One region of the Pseudaeromonas pectinilytica genome, then DNA from elsewhere that is predicted to be linked to it. Evidence: predicted binding sites of a transcription regulator. Region 1 holds the regulator's gene; each other region holds the start of a gene.
The links. The regulator sigma-54, encoded in region 1, starts transcription at its own class of promoters, with help from an activator protein. The targets are predictions, from matches to a motif close to TGGCACNGTTTTNGCTT.
Positions count from the first base shown of each region.

Region 2: a site for sigma-54 is predicted at 1,888-1,904, ahead of ACYVG7_RS21385 (ammonium transporter). Genes of this name have one in related genera too.
Region 3: a site for sigma-54 is predicted at 1,931-1,947, ahead of glnA (glutamate--ammonia ligase). Genes of this name have one in related genera too.

Region 1 is NZ_BAAGVN010000030.1:17,602-27,603, forward strand. Features, by position in the region: gene ACYVG7_RS03020 (SEL1-like repeat protein) at 1-313, shown strand, start outside; gene ACYVG7_RS03025 (HPr family phosphocarrier protein) at 391-666, opposite strand; gene rapZ (RNase adapter RapZ) at 653-1,519, opposite strand; gene ptsN (PTS IIA-like nitrogen regulatory protein PtsN) at 1,527-1,973, opposite strand; gene hpf (ribosome hibernation promoting factor) at 1,976-2,263, opposite strand; gene ACYVG7_RS03045 (RNA polymerase factor sigma-54) at 2,285-3,763, opposite strand; gene lptB (LPS export ABC transporter ATP-binding protein) at 3,816-4,541, opposite strand; gene lptA (lipopolysaccharide transport periplasmic protein LptA) at 4,543-5,073, opposite strand; gene lptC (LPS export ABC transporter periplasmic protein LptC) at 5,045-5,605, opposite strand; gene kdsC (3-deoxy-manno-octulosonate-8-phosphatase KdsC) at 5,602-6,156, opposite strand; gene ACYVG7_RS03070 (KpsF/GutQ family sugar-phosphate isomerase) at 6,156-7,130, opposite strand; gene mlaF (phospholipid ABC transporter ATP-binding protein MlaF) at 7,314-8,102, shown strand; gene mlaE (lipid asymmetry maintenance ABC transporter permease subunit MlaE) at 8,103-8,882, shown strand; gene mlaD (outer membrane lipid asymmetry maintenance protein MlaD) at 8,888-9,361, shown strand; gene mlaC (phospholipid-binding protein MlaC) at 9,372-10,002, shown strand, end outside; gene ACYVG7_RS03095 (STAS domain-containing protein) at 10,001-10,002, shown strand, end outside.
Region 2 is NZ_BAAGVN010000363.1:53,845-63,846, forward strand. Features, by position in the region: gene ACYVG7_RS21380 (ComF family protein) at 1-23, opposite strand, end outside; gene ACYVG7_RS21385 (ammonium transporter) at 328-1,788, opposite strand; gene bioH (pimeloyl-ACP methyl ester esterase BioH) at 2,094-2,906, shown strand; gene ACYVG7_RS21395 (flagellar basal body rod C-terminal domain-containing protein) at 2,935-3,165, shown strand; gene ACYVG7_RS21400 (putative metalloprotease CJM1_0395 family protein) at 3,232-4,110, shown strand; gene ACYVG7_RS21405 (Tex family protein) at 4,211-6,514, opposite strand; gene greB (transcription elongation factor GreB) at 6,756-7,241, shown strand; gene pckA (phosphoenolpyruvate carboxykinase (ATP)) at 7,345-8,967, opposite strand; gene hslO (Hsp33 family molecular chaperone HslO) at 9,288-10,002, opposite strand, start outside.
Region 3 is NZ_BAAGVN010000026.1:33,344-43,345, forward strand. Features, by position in the region: gene typA (translational GTPase TypA) at 1-1,668, opposite strand, end outside; gene glnA (glutamate--ammonia ligase) at 2,010-3,419, shown strand; gene ACYVG7_RS02195 (DUF4124 domain-containing protein) at 3,516-4,091, shown strand; gene glnL (nitrogen regulation protein NR(II)) at 4,161-5,213, shown strand; gene glnG (nitrogen regulation protein NR(I)) at 5,223-6,635, shown strand; gene add (adenosine deaminase) at 6,781-7,785, shown strand; gene ACYVG7_RS02215 (outer membrane lipoprotein) at 7,857-8,324, opposite strand; gene ald (alanine dehydrogenase) at 8,482-9,597, opposite strand.

The sequences.
Region 1 (10,002 bases):
GGTCATGTTCCAGGAGGGCCGAGGAGCGCCACAGAATTTCCACCAAGCGGCAGCGCTGTTTTCTCGGGCTGCAGAACAAGGGCATGCCCTGGCGCAATACAACTTGGCTTGTTTGTATCAGCAAGGTGTCGGCGTGCCGCAGGATAATCAGCAGGCCTATGTCTGGAGCTCGTTGGCGGTTGCCGGCGGTTGCCGTCTGAGTGAGGCGCAACAGTTACGGGACAATATGGCGCGATTGCTGAACGCTGCACAATTAATCGAGGCGCAGCGTGAAGCAACCTTGTTTTTTGAGCAGTGGCAGATGCAGGTGTAATTAACCAGTCAACGGTTACGAGCACAAAAAACGCCGGTTATGAAACCGGCGTTTTTTCATGTTTGCTGCTTCGAATCTTATTCTGCTTCTTCGAATCGTGCCGCGACCAGTTGTTCGACGGCATCCATGACCTCCTCGGCATCCGGACCTTCGCAGGTGACATGAATACTGGATCCTTGAGCGGCCTCAAGCATCAATAACCCCATGACGCTATCTGCGCTGGCCTCTTTTTCTTCATTGCTGACCATGATAGTTGCCTGATAGCTGGCGGTGAGTTGCACCAGTTTGATGGCGGCACGGGCGTGTAACCCCAACTTGTTGATGATGGGCAGTCGTTTCTCAATGCGAGGCATGGGATTTCTCCAGCGTACGATGGCGGACCTGGACGGTCTTGTTTCTGGCCCGGAAACTGGCGGCTAACAGTTCGGTGATGAACACGGATCTGTGCTGTCCTCCTGTACACCCGATGGCAACCGTGACATAGCTACGGTTGTTCCGCTCCAGATGGGGAAGCCAGTTACTCAGCAGGGTTTCGATCTGCTGGCTGTAAAGCATGACATCCGGCTGTGCTTGCAGGTACTCACGGACTGGCGCATCCAGCCCGGTCAGAACCCTGAGCTCAGGAACCCAGTGTGGATTAGGGAGAAAGCGGGCATCGAACACGAAATCTGCATCTTTGGGGGTGCCATGTTTGAAGCCGAACGACTCAAAGACCAAAACCAGTTCTTTCTCTTTGCGCCCCAAGACGCGTTCGCAGATCTGCTCGCTGAGATCGTGAATGCTCAGCATGCTGGTATCAATGCGCAGATCAGCCGTTGATGACAAGGGAGCCAAGAGATGGGTCTCTTGTTGGATGGCTTGATCCAGCGAGAGGTGCTTGCGCGACAGTGGATGTAAACGCCGACTTTCGCCATAGCGACGGATCAGCGTGGCATTGTCAGCATCGGTAAAAATACTGGAAAATTCGATATCGCTGGCCTGACGGATTTGGCCCAGCAAGTTGTCAATATCGCCGCTTTCGTCCGGCATGTTGCGCACATCAATACTGACGGCGAGTTGGTCATAACGATCCCGTGCTTCCAGCACCAATTGGGGCAGTAAGGTAACCGGAAGATTATCGACACAATAGTAGCCTAGGTCTTCCAGGACACGCAGGGCTATGGTTTTTCCTGAGCCAGAGCGGCCACTGACCACGATCAATTTCATGGGCGCCTCAGGGGGCAATCATCAGTTGATAGAGCGCTTCGTCACTCTCGGCCTGGCGCAGTAAACGACAAAAAGCCTTGTCATTCAACTTGCTGGCGATGAGAGAGAGCGTCTTGAGATGGGTTTTACATTCACTTTCGGGTACCAGCAGGGCAAACAGGATGTCGACAGGCTGGTTATCGATCGCATCGAAGGCAATGCCTTGATCCAGTGTTAGAAATACCGCTGTCAGTGGATGACCGTCCGGGATCCGGCCATGAGGAATGGCGATGGCCCCGCCAATGCCGGTACTGCCCATCTTTTCACGGGCCAACAGGCGTTCAAATAGCTCTTGCTCATCCAATCCTAACCGCTGGGCGGCCAGTTCACTGATGAGTTCAATGGCGCGTTTTTTACTGGAACAAGGGACTGCACTTTTGGTGCAGTCCCTGCTAAGAAAGTCCTGAATTAACATAGTTACTTACTATTCAATTTTTCTTTGTGCTTGATGATCTGGCGATCCAGCTTATCAATCAGCGTGTCGATTGCCGCATACATATCGGCCTGCTGGGAATTGGCAAAAATCTCGCCACCATTGACGTTGAGTTTGGCTTCGGCGATCTGGTTGAGTTTTTCAACCGTGAGAATGACTTGAACATTATTGATTTGTTCGAAGTGACGCTCCAGCTTGGCAAATTTGCTATTTACGAAGTCACGCAGCGGGTCGGTAATTTCGATGTGATGACCTGACAGGTTAATTTGCATAACGTCTTCCTTTTGTTTGGCCTACAACAGGCGTTTGCGCTGACTGGATGGCGGTATTGACAAAGACTCTCGATACTTAGCGATGGTCCGTCTGGCTACCATAATACCTTGTTCAGTAAGCAAATCCGCGATCTTGCTATCGCTTAAGGGTTTTGCTGTATTTTCAGCCGCGACCAGCTTCTTGATCAAAGCCCGGATTGCGGTGGAAGAACACTCCCCTCCATTATCAGTATTGACGTGACTTGAGAAAAAGTATTTAAGTTCGAAGATTCCACGAGGCGTATGCATGAATTTTTGTGTGGTCACACGCGAAATGGTCGACTCATGCATTTCTACCGCTTCGGCGACATCATTGAGAACCATGGGCTTCATAGCCTCTTCACCATATTCGAAAAAGTCTTGCTGCTGCAACACGATACAATTCGCTACTTTCAGCAGGGTTTCATTCCGGCTCTCCAGGCTCTTGATAAACCATTTGGCCTCTTGCAAGTGTGAGCGGATAAACTGACTGTCACTGCTGTTTCGAGCGCTGCGGGCCATGGAGGCATAGGTTTCGTTGATGCGAATTTTCGGCATGGCATCTGGGTTTAATTCTACCACCCACTTGCCCTGCTTCTTGCTGACCGCGACATCCGGAATCACATATTGGGAGTCGCTTTGGATAATACTGTTGCCAGGCCTCGGTTCCAGATGCTGGATCAGATCCAGCGCCTCCTTGAGTTCTCCTTCCTTGAGCTGCATCTTGCGGGCCAGATTGCGATAGTCCCGACTGGCCAGCAAGTCCATGTGCTCTTGCAGGATAGTTTTCGCTTCTTGAAGCCAAGGTGTGGTCTGTGGATATTGCCCCAGTTGGATCAGCAAACACTCCTGGACGGAGCGAGAGGCGACACCAACGGGGTCAAAGTGCTGAACTCTCTTGAGTACGGCTTCAACCTCATCCAGCTCGACTTCACGCTCGTCAGACTGCACTGCTTCAAGGATGTCCTCCAGGGTGGCCGTCAAATAGCCTGAATCATCAATTGCGTCGATGATCGAAAGCGCAATCGCCTGATCCAACTCGCTAAATGGTGTCAGTTGCATCTGCCAAAGCAGGTAATCTTGCAGTGTTTCTGTGGTCTCACCCTGATAGACAGGCTCATCGTCGCCGCTGGGTAAGCCACTGGCCTGATGGGTTCCTGCGGTATAAAGCTCATCCCAGGTGGTATCCATCGGCAACTCATCCGGCATGTTTTCCTGATTGAGTGCGTCGCTGGTGTTGAGCTGGCTACCATCCTGCTCGTCCCTGGCCTCGTCTGCTGCTTGCGCGTCGTCCCGTTCTTGCTCCGACATGGGCTCCAGATTATCACTCTCCTCCTGCTCCAGCAGGGGATTGGCATCGAGTGCCTGCTGGATCTCCTGTTGGAGCTCCAGTGTGGAGAGTTGTAGCAAGCGGATCGCTTGCTGAAGCTGTGGCGTCATGGCCAATGACTGACCAAGGCGCAACTGTAAAGTCGGTTTCATTAGTATCGCTCTTTCCTTAAATCGACAAACCGGGTCCTGCAGAGAGTGTTACCTATAGGGTGAATCCTTCTCCCAGATAAACTTTTTTCACCTGTTCGTTGTTGAGAATTTCGCTTGGAGCGCCCTCGGCAATAAGCTTGCCATGACTGACGATATAGGCTTTCTCGCAGACATCCAAGGTTTCTCGTACGTTATGATCGGTAATTAATACCCCAAGCCCACGATCGCGTAAATGTTCGATGATGCGTTTGATGTCGATGACCGAGATGGGGTCTACACCGGCAAATGGTTCATCTAACAGGATAAATCTGGGGTCTGCGGCCAGAGCTCTGGCGATTTCCACCCGCCGCCGTTCACCTCCGGAGAGGCTCATGCCAAGGCTATGGCGGATATGACTGATGTGAAACTCCTCGAGAAGAGACTCCATCTTGTCCGTTCTTTCCTCCCGGGTGAGATCACCACGGACTTCCAATACGCCCATTAAATTTTGTTCGACCGTGAGGCGACGGAAGATCGAGGCCTCTTGCGGCAGGTAACCAATGCCATTTCTGGCGCGCTCGTGCATCGGCAGAGAGGTGATGTCGATGTCATCGACCGTTACGCTACCGCCATCTTGGGGAACCAGACCGACGATCATGTAGAACGAGGTGGTTTTCCCGGCGCCATTTGGCCCGAGCAAACCGACGACCTGGCCGGTTTCAACTTGCAGGCTGACGTCACTGACCACGGTGCGGCTTTTATAACTCTTCTTCAGAGCGCTGGCTTTTAACAACGACATCTTATTGACCATCCTTCTGACTGGTCTGCTCTTGCAACTGTTCCGGCAAGAAAACAGTCTTGACTCGTGAGCCCTTGGCGGTACTTTCAGCGGCCATCTGCTGTTTCTGGATGTCATAGCGGATGACATCGCCGCTCACTTCATTGTCTTGCTGCTGCAATTTAGCCTTGTCGCTGAGCACGACCAGCTTCTCTTTGAGCTTATAGTGAAGGCGATTGGCACTGGCTTGTACCGGTTTACCATTATCCAGCACCTGGGAAAAGGTCGCGGGTGAGCCATAGGCGATCATCTCTTCTGCACCTTTTTGGCCATTGCGGATGACTTCGACTTTGCTGGCGGTGATTTTGATGGTGCCTTGAGTGATCACCACATCATCGAGAAACGACACTTTGTTGCTGCCCAGTTCGGCCAGTTGGCGTTGCGAGTCGACAAAGATCTTTTGCTGATAATCGGTTTGTTTGGCTATCCCGGCGCTGGAGGCCAGCAGCAGACAGCAGAGCACCTTAGCGGGCTTGGTTAAAGTAAATCGCATGACTGTTGTCCAATAGTTCATAGCTGTTTTGGTCCAGTTTCCCCAAGAGGCCAACGCCCTCATTGTGGAAGCCAGGTCCTTCGATCACGACTTTCAGATTGGTGCGCATTTGCTGGTTGGTCAGATCCAGCTCCATGTAGTCGGTGGTCAGTCGCTCGGCGATGGGCTGCGGCCCCAGGTTCTTCAGGACCACCTGATTGCGCAAAATAGCGCTATCACTGTTGTTGAGTACACCCTTCTCGCCACTGAGCTCCCATAACGGTTTGCCATCAGCATCCCGGGTCGTGATGCGCGGATGTTCCAGTTCGCTCATCTCTAACTGAGCGTAGTGTTCGGCGTAGTCGGCGGCCAACTCTTCCTTAAGGTGCCCTTTGGCATCGTAATGCTGGGTTCTCAATGCCTTGGCGGTGAATGAGGGTTGGTAGATAGATCCGCTTTGAGCCTGGCTGTCGCCAGTCTCCTGATCGAACCAGCGCCAGAGACCCAAGGCGAGGAGAAACATCAGACCAATCAGCCAATTCTGGCGACTCATACCGAAGCCCCTTGCGCCTGATCCAGCGCCTGATTGGCTTGCAGCAGCAAATCGCACACTTCGCGCACCGCACCTTCGCCACCGCGTAGCCGGGTGATGTAACGGGCGGCGCGTTGTGTTAACGGATGAGCATCCGCCACCGCAACACCCAGGCAACTAGCCTGCATGACCGGAATATCAATCACATCATCGCCAATATAGGCCGCCTGGTTCGCCTCCAGACCGAGGACATCCAGTAGATCCTGAAATGCAGGCAGCTTGGCGCCTTGGCCTTGATAGAGATGTTCGATACCCAATGCTGCCATTCGATCACTGACGATTCTCGAGTTTCGACCGGTGATGATACCGACTTCAATGCCAATATCGCGAAGAGCCTTGAGACCAAAGCCGTCTTTGGTGTGGAACGTCTTGAATTCCTCCCCCTGATTGCCCATGTAGATGCGGCCATCCGAAAGGACGCCGTCCACATCGCACACCAGCAGCCGGATCTGTCCGGCACGAGCGAACACGTCGGTACTGACCGGACCATACAAGGTCTCGATTTGGCTCATCAGACAACTCCAGCTTTCAGCACATCGTGCATATTGAAGGCGCCTATTGGACGGTTACTCTTATCGACGACGACCAAGCCGTTGATTTTTTTCGTTTGCATCAATTGCACGGCCTCGGCGGCCAACATCTCAGCCGGGACTGTCGTGCAACCGGTTTTCATGACACTCTCGATACGAGTCTGATGGATGTCGACACGCTGATCCAGGATCCGGCGCAGGTCACCATCGGTAAACAACCCGGCCAGGGTACCGTCGGGATTGAGGATGGTGGTCATGCCCAGCCCCTTGGCACTGACTTCCAGCAACGCATCACGAATGGATGCCTGACGCGAGACGGCCGGCAGCAGGTCACCGCTGTGCATCAGATCTGAATTGCGCAGCAACAGCTTACGGCCCAGGGCGCCACCAGGATGCGACATGGCAAAGTCTTCACTGGTGAATCCACGAGCCTCCAGCAAGGCGACGGCCAGGGCATCTCCCATGACCAGCGTGGCCGTGGTACTGGCGGTGGGGGCGAGTCCCAGCGGACAGGCTTCTTCGGGGACCCGAATGCACAGATGAATATCGGCCTCGTTGCCCATGGTGGAGGCTGAGTTGCTGGTCATGCAGATGAGCGGGTTACCCCAACGTTTCAGAACCGGCAATACCGCCAGAATTTCGCTGCTTTCTCCGGAGTTGGAGATGGCGATGACCACATCCTGCGGGGAGATCATTCCCAGGTCACCATGACTGGCTTCACCCGGGTGGACAAAAAAAGCCGCCGTGCCGGTGCTGGCGAAACTGGCAGCCATTTTGCGAGCTATATGCCCTGATTTGCCCATGCCCATGACGATCACTTTTCCGGTGCAGCGGAGCATCAGATCACAGGCACGATTGAATTCATCATTGATATATTCCTGCAGCCCACGTAAGGCTGCGATCTCGGTTTCCAGCACCCGGAGACCCACCTTCCGGTAATCGAACGATTTGGACATTATTCTGACTCCACAACAACTTACTGGCCGATTATATGAAACTCGAGGGGCAGAAGCGAATAACAACGCGTTGCCAAGCTAAACCGCAGCCATACAGAACAAGTTCCATACTGGCTTCCAGTTGCGAGTTGGATCACACACCCCTACAATGCGCACACTTACCAACGCATCAGGAAGATTCATTTGAGTGATGATTTGATCCGCATCTCCGGGCTCAGCTTCAGCCACGGTGAAAGGCTGTTGTACGATGATATCAGTCTGACGATTCCACGGGGCAAGATTACCGCCTTCATGGGGCCAAGCGGCATCGGCAAAACCACCTTGCTGCGGTTGATCGGCGGTCAAATCAAACCGGATGCTGGCCAGATCCTGTTCGATGGCCAGAATGTGCCGGAACTCTCCCGTCGTGAACTGTATGACTTGCGCAAGCGCATGAGCATGCTGTTTCAAAGTGGCGCGCTGTTTACCGGGCTCAACGTGTTTGACAACGTGGCCTTCCCGCTGCGTGAGCATACCCGGTTACCGGACGAGCTATTACGGACTCTGGTGTTGATGAAGCTGGAGTCGGTCGGCCTCCGGGGGGCAGAGCTCTTGATGCCATCTGAACTTTCCGGTGGCATGGCCCGTCGCGCCGCTCTGGCACGCGCTATTGCGCTGGATCCCGAGCTCATCATGTATGATGAGCCGTTCGTGGGGCAGGATCCCATTACCATGGCGGTTCTGGTCAAGCTCATCAAGCAACTGAATAAAACCTTGAATATTACCTCGGTGATCGTCTCTCACGATGTTCCCGAGGTCATGAGCATTGCCGATTATGTCTACCTGATTGCCAATCGCAAAGTGGTAGCCCATGGCACACCTGAGCAGTTGCGTGAAGAAGCCAATCCAGAAGTGGTGCAGTTTATCCACGGTCTCCCCGATGGTCCGGTCCCTTTCCATTATCCGGCCAACGATTACTTGCAGGAACTTTGAATGTTGTTAGAGCCTATCTTGCGTCTGGGACGCACTGGCATTCGTAGCCTGGAGGCCATCGGGCGGGCGGGGATTATGCTGTATCACGCCCTGGTCGGGCGACCACAACCAGCCAAGCATTTTCCGTTGTTGATCCAGCAGCTCTATGTCGTGGGTGTGCAGTCGGTGTTGATCATCCTGGTTTCCGGACTGTTCATCGGCATGGTGCTCGGCTTGCAGGGCTACAACGTGCTGGTTGAATTCAAGGCGGAAGGCAGCTTGGGTCCTTTGGTTTCTCTTTCCTTACTGCGTGAACTTGGGCCTGTGGTCGCCGCCCTGTTGTTTGCGGGGCGAGCCGGTTCGGCCTTGACGGCGGAAATCGGGCTGATGAAGGCGACAGAACAGCTCTCCAGCCTGGAGATGATGGCCATAGATCCGCTGCGGCGTATCGTATCACCACGCTTCTGGGCCGGGGTGATCAGCCTGCCGTTGCTGGCCTTGATGTTCAGCCTGATTGGCATCTATGGCGGCAAGCTAGTGGGTGTCGATTGGCTGGGGGTCGATGAAGGTACCTTCTGGTCTGGCATGCAGGCGGCTGTGGATTTTGGTGAGGATGTGATGCAGGGATGTATCAAGAGCCTGGTGTTTGCATTGGTGGTGACCTGGATTGCGTTGTTCAACGGCTATGATGCCAAACCGACTTCGGCCGGCATCAGCCAGGCGACGACGCGCACTGTGGTTCACTCTTCACTGGCTGTGCTCGGCCTCGATTTTATTCTGACTGCGGTCATGTTTGGGTGAGTATGATGAAATTCAATAAGATAGAGTTTGTCGTTGGCTGTTTCATGTTGGCTGGTATCCTGGCAGGCGTGCTGTTGGCACTCAAGGTCGCCGGTCTGACCTTCGACGATGGCCGTACCACGTATGCCCTGTATGCCCGCTTTGACAATATCGGCGGTTTGAAAGTCCGTTCGCCGATCAAGATCGGAGGGGTGGTGGTCGGACGGGTTGCCAATATCCAGATTGATAACAAAACACTAGCTCCGGTTGTCGAGATGCAGATCCAGCAGCAGTTCAATGCTCTGGCTAGTACCACCACCGCATCTATTCTGACCTCGGGCTTGCTCGGAGAGCAGTATATCGGTCTGACGCCCGGCTTCATGGATGAGGAGATGGGGACAGAGGTGTTGAAGAATGGCGATCGAATCGAAGACACCAAGTCAGCCATCGTATTGGAGGACTTGATCGGTAAGTTCCTCTACAGTCAAAGCAACAAGTGAGGCTCATCCCATGTTGAAACAATTGATTGGTATTCTGCTGTTGGCCTGTCTCGGCAGCTCGGCACAAGCGGCCTATCCTGCGGATCCCTTTGCGTTGATCAATGAAGCGGCCAACCGCACCTTTGACCGACTGAATCAAGACCAACAGAAGATCCACAGTGAACCGGGTTATCTGCGTGTGGTGATCCGCGATGAGCTGATGCCCTATGTCGACAATAAGTTTGCCGCCTATAAGGTTATTGGCAGCAACATCAAAGAGACCACACCGGCACAACGCGACCGCTTCACCCTGGCGTTCACCGATTACATCATCGCGACCTATGCCGATGCGCTGGCGAAATATGATCAGCAGAAAATCAAAGTCGAATCACCTCGTGATCTGGGCGATGACAAGGTGGTCTCGGTGAATGTGGCAGTGCTGGATCCGGGTAAACCGGATATCAACGTCATCTTCAAGTTGCGTCAAAACAACAAGACCGGTGAATGGAAGGCGTTCGACATGGTGGCCGAAGGGATCAGCCTGCTCTCCTCCAAGCAATCCGAGTTGGGTGGCATGATCCGGGATAAAGGTATTGATGCGGTTAGCCAGATGCTGGAAGAGCACAATAAGAAGCCGGCCCAGCTGCCAGGCAAAAAATCAT
Region 2 (10,002 bases), on a different contig from region 1:
TCCCAAGCGGGAGGCTGCTGCAAACAGGCCCCGCAGCGGATGCCCGGTTCAGCGAGCGGAAATGCGCAATAAGGGCAAGGAAATGGGATGCGCGGTAAATCGGCCTGACATTCATCGCAAATTAGCGGGTGTGTCTGGGAAGATTGTCGGCACAACAAACAGTCACCCAGTAACAGGCGATGAGTGCCAATGGTGCGTAATACCTGAAGCATCCGGTTGATAGGCAGCAACATAGCGATAGCGGCGGCGGGTTGGGGGAGAGATTTGAGCAGTGTAGATGATGAAAAAGGGCGCCCGAGGGCGCCCTTGTCCATTTGCCAGCTGTGCTTAGTAGTTGTAAGCACGCTCGCCATGAGAAGTCAGATCCAGACCTTCGCGTTCAGCTTCCACCGGTACACGCAGACCTACCAGCTTGTCGACGATGAAGAAGGCAACCACGGAGACCACACCAGACCAGATGATGGTAGTGACGACACCGATCGCCTGGATTTTAACTTGTGCAGCAATCGAGTAGTCAGGAGTCACGGCATTAGCCACGTAATCCCACACCCCGGTACCACCCAGGTCAGGTGAAGCGAAGACACCGGTGAGCAGTGCACCAATGATACCGCCTACACCGTGCACACCGAAGACATCCAGAGAGTCATCGACATTCAACAGACGCTTCAGGCCATGCACGCCCCACAGGCAGATGACACCTGCGACACCACCAATCACCATGGCGCCAGGGACACCGACGAAGCCACATGCCGGGGTAATCGCAACCAGACCTGCAACTGCACCAGAAATAGCACCCAGCAAGGAAGGCTTACCTTTCAGGCCCCACTCAGCCAGCAGCCAGGTGAAGGTTGCCATTGCCGTTGCTACCCAGGTGTTGACCAGAGCCAGCCCCGCGATGCCATTGGCTTCCAGTGAAGAACCGGCATTGAAGCCGAACCAACCTACCCACAGCAAACAGGCGCCAATCATGGACATGGTCAGGCTGTGCGGTGCCATAGATTCGCGACCAAAACCGACACGCTTGCCAACAAAGTAGGCACCCGCGAGGCCAGCAATAGCAGCGTTGATATGCACAACAGTACCGCCTGCAAAATCCAAGGCTCCCTTCTGGAACAACCAGCCTGCAGTGCTACCCGCAGCGGCAGCAGCTTCGGCGCTGGTATAGGCATCCGGACCGGCCCAGTACCACACCATGTGTGCCATCGGCAGGTAAGAGAAGCTGAACCACAGCACCATGAAGATCAGTACGGCAGAGAAGCGAATTCGCTCGGCGAATGCGCCCAGGATCAAACAGCAGGTGATGGCTGCGAATGCGCCCTGGAACACCACATAAATCAACTCAGAAACACCCGCTCCCTTGGAGAACGTGGCCGCAATCGAGTCAGGCGTTACCCCGTTGAGGAATATCTTCGAAAAGTTACCGAAGAAGGCACTCCCCTCAGTGAAGGCAATACTGTAGCCATAACTGACCCACAGAATAGTCGCCAGCCCAAAGACGGCGAATACCTGCATCAGCACCGACAGCATGTTTTTGGTGCGAACCAGGCCACCATAAAACAGAGCCAAACCGGGAACTGACATCAGAATGACGAAAGCAGCAGATACCATCAACCAGGCATTGTCGCCTTTGTTAACAGTAATCACAGGTGCAGCAGGAGCTGCTTCAGCGGCTGGCGCTGCAGCGACTTCAGTTGCAACCTCGGTAGTCGGGGCGGTTTCATCGCTCCATGCCGGACTGGTGAAGCCAAAGGCTCCTACCAGTGCCAGAATTGCAAATAAGCGTTTCATTGTAGGTATCTCCCTGAAAGAATCGTGTCCTGGTATTCGTACAGATAAACTCTGTTGAACTCGGTGGCTGGACAGGATGTCGCGAACCTGAATCATCTATCGCAGGAAACGTGCCAACCTGAAAAACAGTGAAATGGTGCTGTAAATAGCTCGGATAGCGGATTTTTTGTCACTATTCATGCCAGCCCCGCTCCGCTGTGATGCATTCTTACACAGTATTGCTTAATTTTGGTGCATCACACTGGTGCGTTAGCAAAATGTAAAAACTTATTGTTTGTCCACCGTTCAGGAAAGAGAAAATAGAAATGACACTTTATGTCGAACGATTGGGAACTGGGCCCGACTTGGTGCTCTTGCATGGCTGGGGCATGAATGGTGCGGTATTCGATGGCATCAAAACCGAACTCTCGAAACAATTTCGGCTGCATATCATCGACTTGCCTGGGTTTGGCTATAGCGCTGATCTAGGTATCGAAGATCCGGATCTATCGAGCTGGCTGGATTTGATGCTGAAAGCGCTACCTGAGCGAGCTCATCTCCTCGGCTGGTCCTTAGGGGGCATGTTGGCCATCCGATTGGCGTTCTTGTATCCGGAACGGGTGCTGAGCCTGATCACAGTTGCCAGTTCGCCCCGTTTTGTCGCAGAACCAGAGTGGCCAGGGGTAAAACCGGAGGTGCTCACCAGCTTCTCGGCCCAGTTGCAGGCCGATACCCACAAAACCATCGAGCGCTTTCTGGCGATTCAGGCGCTGGGCAGTGCTTCGGCTCGCGATGATGTTCGAATTTTGCGCGAAAGGTTGCAATCTCGCCCCGTTCCTCATCCCCAAGCGTTGCGCACGGGCTTGAGTCTGCTGCAAGAACTGGATCTCCGGGCTGAGCTCTCTATTCTGGCTCGACCTGCTTTGCATCTTTTGGGGCGACTCGATGCCCTGGTTCCGGCAGCTGTACAGGAGGTTTGGCCGCAGTCGACACCTAGAGTGAAGTTCCATCTCTTTCGAGCCTCTGCTCATGCCCCCTTTATTACTGAAAGTAATGAGTTCGTGGCTGTCGTCAGTGAATTCATTACTGCGCAACCGAGGAATGACCTTTCTTCCACCGCTGTTTTGGCCAATAATTAGGCAGTGGTTGTGGTATTTGGAGGCAGACATGCAAATTAACAGTGCTCTCAATGCAGGCTATACCGGGCTGCAGCGGGCGACACAGCAGGTGGATGAGAGTAGTTCCAAGCTGGCGCAACTGGCAACGCAACCGGAAGCCGTGAACCCGACCGCTGAGCTGGTGAATTTAATGGTTGCTGAACAGAGTGGTCAGGCGTCCGTTAAGGTGGTCAAAGCCGCCGATGAGATGATGGGCACCCTGCTCGATGTTCGGGTGTGACGATGTGAGTGTCGGGTCGCGGGCCCGAAGAGATGATGAACTCATTTGAGATGAATCGAGTTTGAGATGAATATAGCACCCAGCTATCCCAATTTTGTGCCTCTGGCGCTGCAACCGGCTGTTGAAGCCGCGCGCCGTGACAGCCAGCAACGCGAGCTGATCCCCGCAGCTCAGCGCGGGGATGCTTATGCGAAAGAATCTCAGGTCGGTAGTGAAAAAGATCGGGCACGGAATAACGACAATCGTCCAGTCACATATCAACCGGAAAGCGGTAGCCGAGCTTCGACGTCACAACAAGATGTTGCGGCAGTCAATGATGAACAACAAGGTCGGCAGCAAGGCCAAGGCCAGGGGAGCGGTCAATCCGGTGGACGCTCCAGTTCCGGGGATGAGCAAACCAAACGTCAACAGCAAGCGGAACAGTTGATTGTTGATTCGCTGAAACAACGTGATCGCGAAGTCCGGGCTCATGAGCAGGCCCACCAGGCGGTCGGCGGCCAGTATGCCTCGGCTCCCAGCTTTACCATGCAGTCGGGTCCCGATGGTGGCCGTTATGCTACCGGTGGCGAGGTGCAGATCGATATCTCTGCAGAAGCAAATCCGGCAGCAACGATTCGCAAGATGCAGCAGGTTCAAGCTGCTGCTCTGGCCCCTGTCGACCCTTCCGGGCAGGATCATGCGGTCGCGGCCAAGGCCGCGCAGATGGCCATGGCGGCGCGCGCAGAACTGCAAAGCCAAGGTGCGAGCGCTAGTGCCCCTAAGACTCAAGATGGCGACAGTACCGCATCGACAAATGTGGAATCGTCGCCAGTGGTGAGTCGTAGCCGGAGTTATGTTCAGGAGTCCCTGACCGATTTGATGACGCAACGAGGGCAGGTTATCTCTCGCCGCTATGAATTGGCGTGGCAACCAGAGCCTGAATCCCAACTCAGCCGCTATGCCTGATTGACTGGCTCTTCCGGCGATTTCCGGCAACCCCTGAAAACCTTTGACGAACATTTTCAAATGAAAACGGGGAGCCTTGGCTCCCCGTTCGTCTTCCTGCTTACTTGCGTTTCGCTTTGGCGAAGGCATCGGCAAATGCGTTATTGCTCGGTGTTTCTTGTCGGGGGGCGCGCTCCTCGCGCCGGGGAGTCGGGCTGGCGGAGGCGGGAGCACGAGTCTCCCGATTGGCTGTCGCTTTGGGTGCCTGATCCTGCAGACGCATCGTCAGGGCAATGCGTTTGCGCTCTACATCCACTTCCAGCACCTTCACGCGCACTATGTCGCCCGCCTTGACGACTTCTCGCGGATCCTTGATGAAGCGGTCGGTCAGCGCCGAGATATGGACTAGCCCATCCTGATGCACGCCGATATCGACAAAGGCACCGAAGTTGGTGACGTTGGTGACGGTACCTTCCAGCACCATCTCGGGTTGCAGGTCGCGGATGGTTTCCACTCCTTCCCGGAAGGTGGCCGTCTTGAACTCGGGGCGTGGATCGCGGCCAGGTTTATCCAGTTCACCAATGATATCGCTGACGGTCGGCACCCCGAATCGAGGATCGGTAAACTCAGCGGGTTTGAGCTCTTTGAGGAGCGGACTGTTACCAATCAGTTCATGCACGGCTTTACCGGTGCGGGCCAGGATGCGCTCTACCACCGGATAGGCTTCCGGGTGCACCGATGAGGCATCGAGAGGATTGTCTCCACCCTGAATGCGCAGGAATCCGGCGCACTGTTCAAACGCCTTGGGGCCAAGACGAGTGACTTTCAGCAGTTGTGAACGGTTGCGGAATGCACCCTGTTCGTCGCGATGGCTGACAATATTCTGGGCCAGGGTTTTGCTGAGGCCGGAAACCCGGGTCAGCAGCGGCACCGAGGCCGTGTTCACGTCCACCCCGACGGCGTTGACGCAATCCTCAACTACAGCATCCAGATTACGCGCTAGTTGGCTCTGGCTGACATCATGTTGGTATTGACCGACGCCAATACTCTTGGGATCAATCTTGACCAGTTCGGCCAATGGATCCTGCAGTCGGCGGGCGATCGAGACGGCACCGCGCAGTGAGACATCCAGATCTGGAAATTCCAGTGCCGCCAGCTCGGATGCGGAATACACAGAGGCCCCGGCTTCGCTGACCACTACTTTTTGTGCCTGACACTCGGGGTTCTGTTTCAACATCTGGGCCACCAGCTTGTCGGTTTCTCGCGACGCGGTGCCATTACCAATGCTGATGAGTCCGACATTATGTTTCTGGCACAAGGCATGGATGGTCTGAATAGCCCGTTCAACCTGAAGTTTTGGCTCAAACGGGTAAACGGTGTCGGTTGCTACCACCTTACCGGTGGCATCGACCACCGCGACTTTGACGCCGGTCCGGATCCCCGGATCCAAGCCCATGGTGGCTTTCATTCCGGCGGGGGCCGCCATCAGCAGATCCTTGAGGTTGCTGGCAAAGACGCGGATCGCTTCCGCTTCGGCCAGCTCTCGTAGCCGCCCCAGCAACTCGGTTTCCATCTGGGTGGCGAGTTTGATCTTCCAGGTCCAGCTGACCACGCTGGCGAGCCAGCCATCGGCCGGACGCCCCTTGGCCTGAATGCCAACCTGATTCGCTATCATGGCCTCACAGGGGTGGGCAGCAGACTCGCTTTCGACACCGATGGCAAGGGCCAGGATCCCTTCGTTGCGCCCGCGCAACATGGCCAGTGTGCGGTGGGAAGGGGTCTTGGCAATCGGCTCCTGGTGTTCAAAATAGTCTTTGAACTTGGCACCTTCCTGAGCCTTGCCCGCGACTAGCCGGGATTGCAGCAGGCCGTACTGCCACAGGTAATTCCGCAGCTTTTCCAGCAGGGTGGCGTTCTCGGCAAAGCGCTCCATCAGGATATAGCGAGCGCCATCCAGTGCAGCTTTGGTATCGGGGAGCTGCAACTCAGGGTTCACATAGACCTGCGCTTCCTGTTCTGGATGACGAGTCGGATCCGTAAACAGCAACTCGGCCAGTGGCTCCAGACCCGCTTCAATGGCGATCTGGCCTTTGGTGCGCCGTTTTTGTTTGTAGGGCAGATAGAGATCTTCCAGCCGAGTCTTGGTGTCGGCGGCGATAATGTCGGCTCGCAGCGCAGGCGTCAATTTGCCCTGCTCGTCGATAGAATGGAGGATGACCTGCCGCCGCTCTTCGAGTTCACGCAGATAGCCGAGCCGTTGCTCCAGATTTCGCAGTTGGGTGTCGTCGAGTCCGCCAGTGATCTCTTTGCGATAACGGGCGATGAAAGGCACAGTAGACCCTTCATCCAGCAGGCGGATGGCGGCTTCGACCTGCTCGGGACGGGCATTGAGCTCGGTGGCTAGAATATGAGGAATGGATAGCATCTGGATTCTCTTCTGTAGCAACGGACGTGATCGGACGAGCACCCGATATCGGATATCTGATGTTTCATCGGGGGCTACAGCATAGCTCAGCTTGCCGGGAGCGAACAGCAGGGCAGGAAATAGCGCCGGATTCCGGGATCCCCATGCCAAGCTGGATGCTTAGTGCTTCAAACTCAGGGCTACAGTCGCTATAAAGGAGGCTCGCGTTTCGAGTCTGGATACTATTCCTCAAGTTTGCCTTATGAAAACAAATCTGATCACCCGAGAAGGCTATGAAGCCTTACAGCAGGAACTTGACCATTTGTGGCGTGAAAAACGACCCGACGTCACCAAAAAGGTGACCTGGGCGGCGAGTCTGGGTGACCGTTCCGAGAATGCCGATTACCACTATAACAAGAAGTTACTGCGGGAAATCGATCGGCGGGTCCGCTATTTGCGCAAGCGGTTGGAAGAGATCCGGGTAGTCGATTACTCCCCCCAGCAGGATGGCAAGGTCTTCTTCGGCGCCTGGGTCGAGATCGAAAATGATGCCGGCGAGAGCCTGCGGTTGCGGATCGTCGGGCCGGATGAAATATATCAGCGTAAGGATTACATCTCGATTGATTCACCTATGGCCCGAGCCTTGCTGAAGAAATCTGTGGATGATGAGGCACTGGTGGAAACCCCCACCGGGAAAAAAAGTTGGTATATCAACCTGATCCGTTATCCCTCTGCCAAAGAGTCCTGACCGGGATTTTGCAGTTTTGTTCTGGCATGTCGGTAATGGCTTTGCATGAAAAACCAAACGGACCTCGCGGTCCGTTTGTCATATGGGACGGATTGGAGCTGGATCAAGGGAGTTGAGGTCCGGCCGCAACCAGTCGCTTGCCTTCCTCGTTGTCAGTGTAGGGGACAAAGTTTTTAATGAAACGCCCGGCAAGATCCAGAGCTTTACTTTGCCATTCGGCATCACTGGAATAAGTGTCGCGAGGATCCAGAATGTGGGCGTCTACATTGGGCAACTCCAGCGGGATCGCCAGGTTGAAAATAGGCAAGGTCTTCATCTCGGCCTGCTCGATGGAGCCATCAAGGATGCCGTCGATGATGGCGCGAGTATCCTTGATGGAGATCCGTTTGCCGGTGCCATTCCAGCCCGTATTGACCAGATAAGCCTCAGCACCGGCTGCCTCCATACGCTTGACCAATTCCTCGCCATATTTGGTTGGGTGCAGCGTCAGGAAAGCTTTGCCGAAACAGGCGGAGAAGGTTGGTTGGGGTTCGGTGATGCCGCGTTCGGTACCCGCCAATTTAGCCGTGAAACCGGACAGGAAATGGTATTTGGTTTGCTCCTTGGTCAGCTTGGATACCGGAGGTAACACCCCGAAGGCATCGGCGGTCAGGAATATGACCTTGGTGGCATGCCCGGCGGCTGATACCGGTTTGACAATATTGTCGATATGGTAGAGCGGGTAAGAAACCCGGGTATTTTCGGTCTTGCTGCCATCATTGAAATCGACAACGCCCTGTTCATCGACGGTGACGTTCTCCAGTAAGGCATCCCGGCGGATAGCATTGTAAATATCCGGCTCGGCTTCCTTACACAGCTTGATGGTTTTGGCATAGCAGCCACCTTCAAAGTTGAAGACGCCGCTGTCGTCCCAGCCATGTTCATCATCACCGATCAGTGCTCGTTTCGGATCGGTCGATAGTGTGGTTTTACCGGTGCCGGAGAGACCGAAGAACACCGCCACATCGCCATCTTTCCCCACGTTGGCAGAGCAGTGCATGGAGGCAATGCCACGCAGTGGCAACAGGTAGTTCATGACCGAGAACAGGCCCTTCTTCATCTCGCCGCCATACCAGGTGCCGCCGATAACCTGCAGGTTTTCCGTCAGGTTGAAGGCGACAAAGTTCTCGGAGTTGAGTCCCTGTTCTTTCCATTGCGGGTTGACGCACTTGGAGCCATTGAGCACTACGAAATCGGGCATAAAGTCGACCAACTCCGCCTCGCTCGGACGGATAAACATGTTTTTGACAAAATGCGCCTGCCAGGCCACTTCGGTGATGATCCGAACCTTCAGTCGGGTATCCGGATTGGCTCCACAGTAGCCATCCACCACAAACAGACGTTTGCCAGAGAGTTCTTCGCCAACTAACTGCTTCAGGTGAGTCCATATTTCCGGGCTGATCGGTTTGTTATCATTCTTGCCGCCATCACTCCACCAGACAGTGTCTCGAGTCGTATCGTCCAGCACCAGATACTTATCCTTGGGTGAGCGTCCAGTGAAAACGCCGGTATCCACTTTGACCGCCCCCATAGAGGTCACCACACCGCGTTCGAAGCCGGTCAATGCCGGATTAGTTTCTTCGATAAACAGCTGTTCATACGAGGGATTGCGTACTATCTCGGCCACATCATGAATGCCGTATTGCTCGAGGCTTAATACATCAGCCAGGGTAGCTTGGTTTGCCATTGTCTTCTCCTGGTGTCGTAGCGGTATGGTCTATCTGGATCTGAGTCTAGACAGCGCTGACGGGGAGAAAAGCGACCCGAGTCAAAGAACCGGGATAGCTTATGAGCAGGATCGGGCTGGGTTGTTATTGGGCGTTGCTGATGCACCATTGAAATCGTTTCTTTCCAGTGACTTATACTGAAAAAGCCAAAATGGGCAGATGAATAATGACAACATAAAAGATATGGATAATGTGCGATGCAGCACCAAATTTGTGCGGGCTCTGCCATAAAAAGGAGGCCAATGGCCTCCTGTGGGGAAAGGGTGGTTGCACTCAGGCGTTAGTGTACCGCATCGTTACCGCTGGCCCGGTTGTCATTGAACAGCACTTGGGCATCAATGGCATCAAACAGATAGTGAGTACCGCAGTAGTCACAGTGCATATCGACTTGCCCCTGCTCTTGAATCATGGCTTCCACTTCACCTTGACCAAGTTGCAACAGCGCCTGTTCGCAACGCTGGCGGGAGCAGGTGCACAGGAAGCGGATGTCCTGAGGATCGAACACGCGGACTTCTTCTTCGTGGTACAAGCGGTAGAGGATCTCCTCGGCCGGCAAGGTGAACAGCTCTTCGTCCTTGATGGTATCTGTCAGTTTGCTCAGATGGTCAAACTGGTCGGCATGCTCCTCGCCACTGGCAGGGAGGGATTGCAACAGCATACCGGCCGCCAGCGGCGCATCATGGGTGCCGCCGGTGCGGATCCAGATCCGCGTGGCCAGCTGTTCAGATTGTGCGAAATAGCTTTCCAGCGAGCGAGCCAGACTGTCGGTTTCCAGTGCCACTATCCCCTGATAGCGTTCGCCCTCTTCCGGGGATATGGTGATGATCAACTGGCCATCGCCCACCAGGGCCTTGAGGGTCGGCTCCGTTGGCATATCGCCTTCCCAGCGCGCCACACCGCGCAGTTGTTGTTGGTCGTCGCCGTTGATCACTGCCAGCCGCACCGGGCCATTTCCTTGCAACTGCACCGTGATGGCACCTGAAAATTTCAAGGTG
Region 3 (10,002 bases), on a different contig from region 1:
CACGATCGCTTCGTCAGTACCGGAAGCGCGCATGTTGGTCAGCTGCTTACCCTTCAGACAGTTTACGGTCAGGTCGTTGGAGCGGCTGTGAATGCCGATCACCTGACCCTCGTACACTTCGGTGGCATGTTCAATGAACAGACGACCACGTTCCTGCAGGTTGAACAGCGCAAAGCCCAATGCCTTACCGGTAGCGTTGGAGATCAACACACCGTTCTGACGTTGGCCAATAGAGCCGCCCTTGTGCTCACCGTAGCACTCGAACGAGTGATACAGCAGACCGGTACCTGAAGTCAGTGTCATGAACTCGGTCTGGAAACCGATGAGGCCTCGAGCCGGGATCAGATAATCCAGACGGACACGTCCCTTGCCATCCGGCACCATGTTACGCAGATCAGCCTTACGCTCACCCAGCTTCTCCATGACCGAGCCCTGGTGCTGGTCTTCGATGTCGACTGTCAGAGTCTCCATCGGTTCCATCTTCACACCATTCTCTTCACGCATGATGACTTCAGGGCGGGATACCGCCAGCTCGAAGCCTTCGCGACGCATGTTTTCGATCAGGATCCCCAGGTGCAGTTCGCCACGGCCAGAAACGCGGAATTTATCCGGATCATCGGTGTTATCGACACGCAGCGCCACGTTATGGACCAGTTCGCTTTGCAAACGTTCCAGAATATTCCGTGAGGTCACATACTTGCCTTCTTTACCGGCGAACGGTGAAGTGTTCACCTGGAAGGTCATGGTTACCGTCGGCTCATCGACGGACAGCGGAGGCAGTGCCTCAACCGCAGCGTTGGAACAGATGGTGTCAGAAATCTTCAGTTCGCCCAGACCGGTAATCGCAATGATATCACCGGCTTGCGCCTCGGCGATTTCGGTACGTTGCAGCCCCAGATAGCCCATGACCTGACCGATTTTACCGGTACGAGTCTTACCATCGGCACCGATAACGGTGACCTGCATGTTGGACTTCGCCTTGCCGCGCGTGAGACGGCCGATGCCGATAACACCCACGTAAGAGGAGTAGTCCAATTGGGAAATTTGCATCTGGAACTCACCATCCGGATCAGCCTTCGGCGGCTCGACGAAATCGACGATGGCCTGGAACAGCGGATCCATGTTCTCGGACGGGTTCGCCAAGTCCATGGTGGCATAGCCTTGCAACGCTGAGGCATACACGATCGGGAAATCGAGCTGCTCGTCGGTGGCACCGAGATTATCGAACAGGTCGAACACCTGCTCCACAACCCAGTCCGGGCGCGCACCTGGACGGTCAACCTTGTTGACCACCACGATGGGGCGCAGGCCTTGGGCAAATGCTTTTTGGGTTACAAAGCGAGTTTGTGGCATGGGGCCATCAACCGCATCAACCAGCAGCAATACGCAATCGACCATCGACATAACACGTTCGACTTCACCACCGAAGTCGGCGTGGCCGGGGGTATCTACGATATTAATACGGTAGTCGTTCCAACGAATGGCGGTATTTTTAGCGAGGATGGTGATGCCGCGCTCCCGTTCCAAATCGTTGGAATCCATGATCCGTTCCTGACCTTCACTGGTACGGTCCAGGGTGCCGGATTGCTGTAACAGCTTATCTACCAGTGTGGTCTTGCCATGGTCAACGTGCGCAATAATGGCAATATTGCGGAGCTTCTCTAACATCCTCGCCTCTAAAACAAGTGGGGAAAAATTGGTCGGTCATTTTACTCGCCAGCGTGTGATCTTCCTAGCATATTCCGCGTAAATTTAATGAAGCCTGATGGCGAAGATCACAGTATTATTCCCCATGTAATCGCAAAGGTGCAGATTTTGCACCAAAACGATGCACCATTTTGATCCAGCGCCGCACCAAATGCGCGCATCACTCCATCTATGGTGCACTCAAAGTGCTATTACTGATTGTTACTTAAGGGATTTTATTTATTGGCATAGTTTTGGCTTATCTGTAATAACAGGTTTCTGCCGCTAGTTTCAGTTATCCACGACACCGGAGGTTATTTAGCATGTCAGCAGCAAATGTTCTGGCTCTGATCAAAGAACAAGAAGTGAAGTTTGTCGATCTGCGCTTCACCGATACCAAGGGCAAAGAACAACACGTTTCCGTGCCTCATCATCAAATCGACGAAGGTTTCTTCGAAGACGGCAAGATGTTCGATGGTTCTTCCATCGCTGGTTGGAAGGGTATCAACGAGTCAGACATGGTGCTGATGCCGGATGCCTCTACTGCCCTGCTGGATCCGTTCACTGAAGAAACCACTCTGATCATCCGTTGTGACATCCTGGAACCAGCCACCATGCAAGGCTACGATCGCGATCCGCGCTCCATCGCCAAGCGTGCCGAAGGTTTCCTGAAGTCCAGCGGCATCGCCGACACCGTTCTGTTCGGACCGGAGCCGGAATTCTTCATTTTTGACGATGTTCGTTTTGGTAACACCATGGGTGGCTCATTCTTCAAGGTTGATGCCGAAGAAGCTGCTTGGAACTCTGCTACCGAATACGAAGGTGGTAACAAGGGTCACCGTCCTGGCGTGAAGGGTGGTTATTTCCCAGTTGCTCCTGTCGATTCTTCACAAGACCTGCGTTCCGCCATGTGTCTGGTGCTGGAAGAGATGGGTCAAGTAGTTGAAGCTCACCACCACGAAGTGGCGACTGCAGGTCAAAACGAGATCGCAACTCGCTTCAACACCATGACCAAGAAGGCCGACGAAGTTCAGGTTCAGAAGTACGTTATTCATAACGTCGCTCACGCCTACGGCAAGACTGTAACCTTCATGCCGAAGCCGATGTTTGGTGATAACGGTTCAGGCATGCACTGCCACCAGTCTCTGGCCAAAGACGGGGTTAACCTGTTCGCCGGTGATCTGTACGGCGGTCTGTCTGAAACTGCCCTGTTCTACATCGGCGGTATCATCAAGCACGCCAAGGCTATCAACGCCTTTGCCAACCCGACCACCAACTCTTACAAGCGTCTGGTCCCTGGCTACGAAGCTCCGGTCATGCTGGCTTACTCAGCCCGTAACCGTTCTGCTTCTATCCGTATCCCGGTGGTACCGAGCCCGAAAGCTCGTCGTATCGAAGTTCGCTTCCCGGATCCGGCTGCCAACCCGTACCTGGCGTTTGCTGCTCAGTTGATGGCCGGCCTGGACGGTATCATCAACAAGATCCATCCGGGCGAAGCCATGGACAAGAACCTGTACGATCTGCCGCCAGAAGAAGAGGCGTTGATCCCGACTGTTTCTGGTTCACTGGAAGAGGCTCTGACCTCTCTGGATGCTGACCGTGAGTTCCTGACCCGTGGTGGCGTGTTCACCGATGACTTCATCGATTCCTATCTGGAACTGAAGCAAGTCGACGTGGATCGTGTTCGCATGACCCCGCACCCAGTTGAGTACGAACTGTACTACTCTGTCTAAGTCACAGAGTGTTGAAAAACCCGCCTCACGGCGGGTTTTTTTTTCGTCATTGGTTAATATGGCTGCAATTGACTATTTCCTACAGGAGATCCTCCGATGCGCTTGTTCTGGTTTTGTCTGCTGTTGTTCACTCTGCCTCTCTATTCGGCGCAAACGGTCCATCGCTGGGTTGATGAACAAGGCAATGTTCACTTCTCCGATCAACCCTCGGGGCAGCACCAGTCCGAGCTCATCGAGGTGGTTCCACCCACAGCAAGCAGCACCCCGGTTCCCGAGACTCAGCAGCCCGAAGTGGTCGCTAGTGCCGAAGCGGCCAATGCCCAGCGACCCACGGGTCCACTGTTGCTCATTGAGTCTCCATCCAATGGCGAGATAGTGCGGGAAAATAGCGGCCTGGTCATCGTCAAAGCCTCATTGGCTCCCCTCCCGACAGGCTCGTTCACCATGCGTGTGATTCTGGATGGTCAACAGAAAGGGAGTGCCAATAATACCCTGGTGGTCGAGCTGGAAAATGTCGAGCGGGGCATGCATCAACTAGAACTGCAGGTCTTTGATGAAAGCGGCAAGCTCCTTGCATCATCAAGTAAGACAACGTTCTATCTGCTTCGTGTTTCGGTGCTGTCTCGACCAAACAACCAGCCAACACCGAAAGTAAATGGTGCATCCGGATAAAGATGCGCACCAATTCGGGTAGAACAAAGCACCACATTTGAGCAAGGCACCAATTTGGGGAGCTTGTAATTGAATACCCGCCCGGAGTTACCCGGCACGTTACTGGATAATCTGCTGACCGCCGTTATTTTGGTGGATAGCAACCTAGTCGTGCAGTACGTCAATCCGGCAGCCGAGCAGCTGCTGGGCGTCAGTGCGCGTCGGCTACTGCAAAATCGTTTCGACCACGTCGTCGAATATATTTCTCTCGATCTGGATCGCCTGCGTGATGCCCAGCGCCAAGGACAAGGCTTCACCGACAGTGAGGTAACGCTGGTCATTGATGGCGATCCTCGTCTGGTGGATATCAGTGTTGTCACCATTAGCGAACACCCACAGCAGCTGATTTTGATGGAGCTGCGAAAGATCGATCAGCAAAAACGAATCAGCCAGGAGTTACAGCAACATGCGCAACAACTGGCGGCGCGAGACCTGGTTCGCGGTCTGGCACACGAGATCAAAAACCCGCTAGGTGGTTTGCGAGGAGCCGCACAGTTACTGGAAAAGGCCCTCCCTGATGCTCATCTCAAAGAGTACACCGGCATCATCATCGCGCAGGCGGATCGGCTGCGGAATCTGGTCGATCGCTTATTGGGTCCTCAGCGTCCCGGACGCCATCAGGTACACAATGTGCATTCGGTTCTGGAGCAGGTGCGACGCTTGGTGGAGATGGAATTACCTCCCGGAATACGCATTGAGCGAGATTACGATCCCAGTATCCCAGACTTCGAGATGGAGCCGGATCAACTGCAGCAGGCATTCCTGAACATAGTCCGCAATGCCGTAGAAGCCATGGGTAGCGAAGGTCACATCCGCCTGAAAACTCGGACCGTGTTTCAAATCACCATCCACGGCAAACGCTATCGACTAGCCGCCGAAATAAAGATTATCGACAACGGCCCAGGGATCCCGGAACAGATCCGCGACACCCTGTTTTATCCGATGGTAACCGGCAAAGATGGCGGCACGGGCTTAGGCCTCTCCATTGCCCAGAATCTGATCGATCAACATAAGGGACGCATTGAATGCGTCAGCTGGCCCGGACATACCGAGTTCAGCATCTATTTACCGCTACGCAAGTAAGGGATACACATGGCTGCCAAAGTCTGGATTGTCGATGACGACAGCTCTATTCGTTGGGTTCTGGAACGAGCCCTCAGCACCGAAGGATTCGAATGCCGCACCTTTGAAGATGGTGAGAGCCTGCTTGCCACTCTGGATCTGGATTTCCCAGAAGTCATCCTCTCCGACATCCGGATGCCGGGGATCGATGGGCTATCGTTACTCCAGCTGATTCAGGAAAAACAGCCGGATGTGCCGGTCATCATCATGACCGCCCATTCGGACCTGGATAGTGCGGTGAACGCCTATCAAAGTGGTGCCTTCGAATATCTACCCAAACCGTTTGATATTGATGAGGCAGTCGCTCTGGTCCGCCGGGCCGAAAGCCATCTGCGTGAACAACGCAGCAAACGCCGCAATAAGCTGCAGGCGATCACCAATGCTCCGGAAATTATCGGTGAAGCACCTGCGATGCAGGAAGTTTTCCGCGCCATCGGCCGCCTCTCCCGCTCCTCGATTTCGGTACTAATTAATGGTCAATCTGGCACAGGTAAAGAGCTGGTTGCACACGCGCTGCACAAGCACAGCCCCCGCGCCGCCAAGCCATTTATCGCCTTGAATATGGCCGCCATTCCGAAGGAACTGATCGAGTCGGAACTGTTCGGCCACGAAAAAGGGGCCTTCACCGGCGCCAATAACGTGCGTCATGGCCGTTTTGAGCAGGCTAACGGCGGTACTCTGTTCCTCGATGAAATTGGTGACATGCCACTGGATGTGCAGACTCGGCTATTGCGAGTACTGGCCGATGGGCAATTCTATCGAGTCGGTGGTCACCAGCCGGTCCAAGTCGATGTCCGCATCATAGCGGCCACCCACCAGGATCTGGAAAAGCGGGTCGCGGACGGTGATTTCCGCGAAGATTTATTCCATCGCCTGAACGTCATTCGCGTGCATATTCCGGCATTGCGGGAGCGTCGGGAGGATATCCCCCGGTTGGCGCATCACTTCCTGGTGCGAGCGGCCAAAGAATTGAATGTCGAGGCCAAACTGCTACACCCGGATACCGAGGCCTACATCAGTCGCTTACCCTGGCCCGGGAACGTGCGCCAACTGGAGAACGTCTGTCGCTGGTTGACCGTCATGGCCTCCAGCCAGGAGGTTCTGGTTTCCGATCTGCCGCCTGAGTTGCTCAATCCCAGCGAAGAACGTCCCGTCACCCGGGAGCAAATCTCGCAACGCTGGCAGGATCAACTCCAGCAGTGGGTGGCGCAGAAGCTGGCACGGGGCGAGGTGGATATTCTGGGCGAAGCCATGCCGGAATTTGAGCGCATCATGCTCAATACCGCCCTGCAACATACCCATGGCCATAAACAGGAAGCGGCGCGGCTACTCGGCTGGGGCCGCAATACCCTGACGCGAAAACTCAAAGAGCTGGATATGTAAACCGCTATCGGGGCCACCTGGCCCCGTTGTTTTATCTGAAAAACGCTTGCATTCAACTCCTCTCGACACCACAACCGCTTTTTACTTTGCATTGCTTGATCAGGGGCTAAAATAGCCGCATGCCCTGATTGTCACTGGATTTACCATGATTGATAGAAGCCTGCCCCTCACCGATCTCCACCGCCACCTCGATGGTAATATTCGCGCCAGCACAATATTGGCGCTGGGTCAGCAACATGGCATCGCCTTGCCTGCTCAGGAGCTTGAGGCGTTACGGCCCCATGTGCAGATTGTAGAAACTGAGCCCAGCCTGTTGGCCTTCCTGAGCAAGCTGGATTGGGGGGTAAAAGTCCTGGCCAATTATGATGCCTGCCGACGGGTGGCTTACGAAAATGTCCAGGATCTCCAGTTGGCAGGAATTGACTATGCCGAGCTGCGCTTCAGCCCTTGGTATATGGCCATGAACCATCATCTGGACCCACAAGGAGTCGTGGAGGCGGTGATCGATGGCGTGCAGGCGGGTTGTCGCGACTTTGGTGTACAAGCAAACCTGATTGGTATTCTGAGTCGGACCTTTGGTCAGGCACAGTGCGAAAAAGAGCTGACCGCCTGCCTGGCTCATGCCGATCAACTGGTGGCGATTGATTTGGCGGGCGATGAGCTGGGTTTTCCCGGCCCCCTGTTTGCTGACCATTTCCGTCGGGTTCGTGACGCTGGACTACACATCACTGTGCATGCGGGTGAAGCGGCTGGCGCGGATAGCATCTGGCATGCGATACGCGCGCTGGGGGCGGAGCGAATTGGTCATGGCGTGAAAGCGATCCAGGATCCGGTGCTGATGAACTATCTGGCGGAACAGGGCATCGGCATCGAATCCTGTCTCACCTCCAATATCCAGACCAGTACAGTCGTCAGCTACGACAGTCACCCTCTTCGGCACTTCCTGGCGCATGGCATTCTGGCGTGCCTAAATACCGATGACCCAGCGGTGGAAGGCATCGAGCTGCCCTATGAGTATCAGGTTGCAGCCCCAGCCGCTGGATTGAGCGCTCAACAGATCCGCCAGGCACAAATCAATGGCCTAGAGCTGGCGTTCCTCAGCCAGGAGGAGAAGCAAGCATTGCGCACGCTCGCGGCACAGCGCAGCTGACAGGTCCGCAAAACAATCAGGGCTCCTGAACGGAGCCCTGATAAGAGATTTCAATTAACGCAGAGTCAGGGTCATTCAACCACGGCCACATTGGTCTTGCCGGCGGATTGCACCATGCGCACGCGCTTGCCAGGGACAAAGGTCGGGCTGGCCTTTTGAACCACCACGACACTGTCACCGTTTTCTTTCTTAATTTCGATCTCGACGCCATCAACCTGGTTCAGCTTATCACCGGCCGCCTTGCCAGCTGCCGCACCACCAATGGCACCAGCCACAGTGGCAATGTCCTGGCCTTTACCGCCACCCACAGCACTGCCCAAGACCCCGCCGAGTACACCACCAGCAATGGTGCCCAACACAGAATCATCACTGGTTTGGATCTTGATCGGCCGCGTCGCGGTTATGGTTCCGTAGGAGACGGTTTGAACGGTTTTCGCCTGATTGGCGCTATAGACATCACCCGAATAGGTATCGCTGTTGGCACAGCCAGCCAATGCCACCAGAGTGCTGAGAGCCAGAAGGGTCAGATGCTTGGACATATCAATCTCCTATTAAGTCACTCTGTGACTCACGATTTATACATCCTATAGTACGCGGCTCTATCGATTGCTCAAGTACTGACCACGTAGATACCTGTACCCAAGCTAAACAGAATGTGATCTTGAGCTCTTTCGACATGAAAGGGCTCAACTGCGGTTAACCGTTCAACACGGTCAGCGGATCCGCACAGGCATAACCCAGAGATTCAGCGACCCCGGCATGGGTAATTTGCCCCTGGAATACGTTCAAGCCATTCCGTAGGTGAACATCTTGACGCAGGGCATCCAGACCCTTATCGGCTAACGCCAGCGCATAGGGCAAGGTGGCATTATTCAGGGCAAAGGTCGAAGTGCGAGGCACAGCGCCCGGCATGTTTGCCACACAGTAATGAATGACGCCATCCACCAGATAGGTCGGCTCATCGTGAGTGGTGGCGTGAGAGGTTTCAAAGCAGCCACCTTGGTCGATGGCGACATCCACCACCACAGATCCGGCCTTCATTTGCTTGAGCATGGCGCGGGTCAGCAACTTGGGCGCGGATGCACCAGGGACCAAAACTCCGCCGATGACTAAATCAGCATTCTGGCAGTGGGCTTCGATGGCATCACGAGTCGCATATTGGGTGTTGATACTGTTGCCATATTGCCGCCACAAGTTGCGCAGCACATCGACGTTCCGATCCAGCACCCAAACCTCGGCGCCCATACCGACGGCAATCATGGCCGCATGTGACCCCACGACACCACCGCCCAGGATCACCACCTTGGCAGGCGCCACTCCGGGAACTCCTCCCAGCAGTATCCCGAGCCCGCCGTGGGGTTTTTCGAGGAAATAAGCGCCCGCTTGAATGGCCATCCGCCCTGCCACTTCCGACATGGGAGCCAGCAAGGGTAAACCACCGGTAGCTGAAGTGACGGTTTCATAGGCGATACAGGTCGCGCCACTGGCCATCAAGGCTTGAGCCTGTTCAGGATCCGGAGCCAGATGCAGGTAAGTAAATAGAATTTGTCCCGGCCGCAAACGTTGGCACTCGATCAGTTGCGGCTCCTTGACCTTGACGATCATCTCGCTGCGGGCAAAAACTTCCTCCGCAGAGAGCACAACCTCGGCTCCGGCCTGGCGATAATCTTCATCGCTCATCCCGATGCCGGCACCAGCTTGTGTTTCCACCAGTACGCTGTGACCACGTTCGGCCAATTCCCGCACCGAGGCGGGAGCCAAACCAACACGATACTCTCTGACTTTAATTTCCTTGGGAACACCGATAATCATACTGAACTCCTGTCATTTAGGTAGGTAGCAATATCCGTAGCAGCTTGTTTTATTGTTCTTCCAGTTATCCATTCATTCATCGAGTCATTCAGTTGCAAACCAGATGATAAAACCAGTAACTAGCCATAAATCAGCAAACTATATGCCAAAAATTAACAGTATGATTTATAAAGAGTTTGTCTTATACCCTTCAGTCTTACACGAGATCCAGCACAATAAAGGGTAGATTTTCACCAAAATAGAACACCAACAAATCTCGAATAATTAGCACCATTTCATGGTAAAGATAGAAAATAACTCCAACTAAAACCAATATATGACACATATAAAGAATATTAATCTGGCGAAAATTCAAGTGGCACGGTGAACGTTCGGCCCAGGCCCCAATTCCAGTCGGTTCTAACG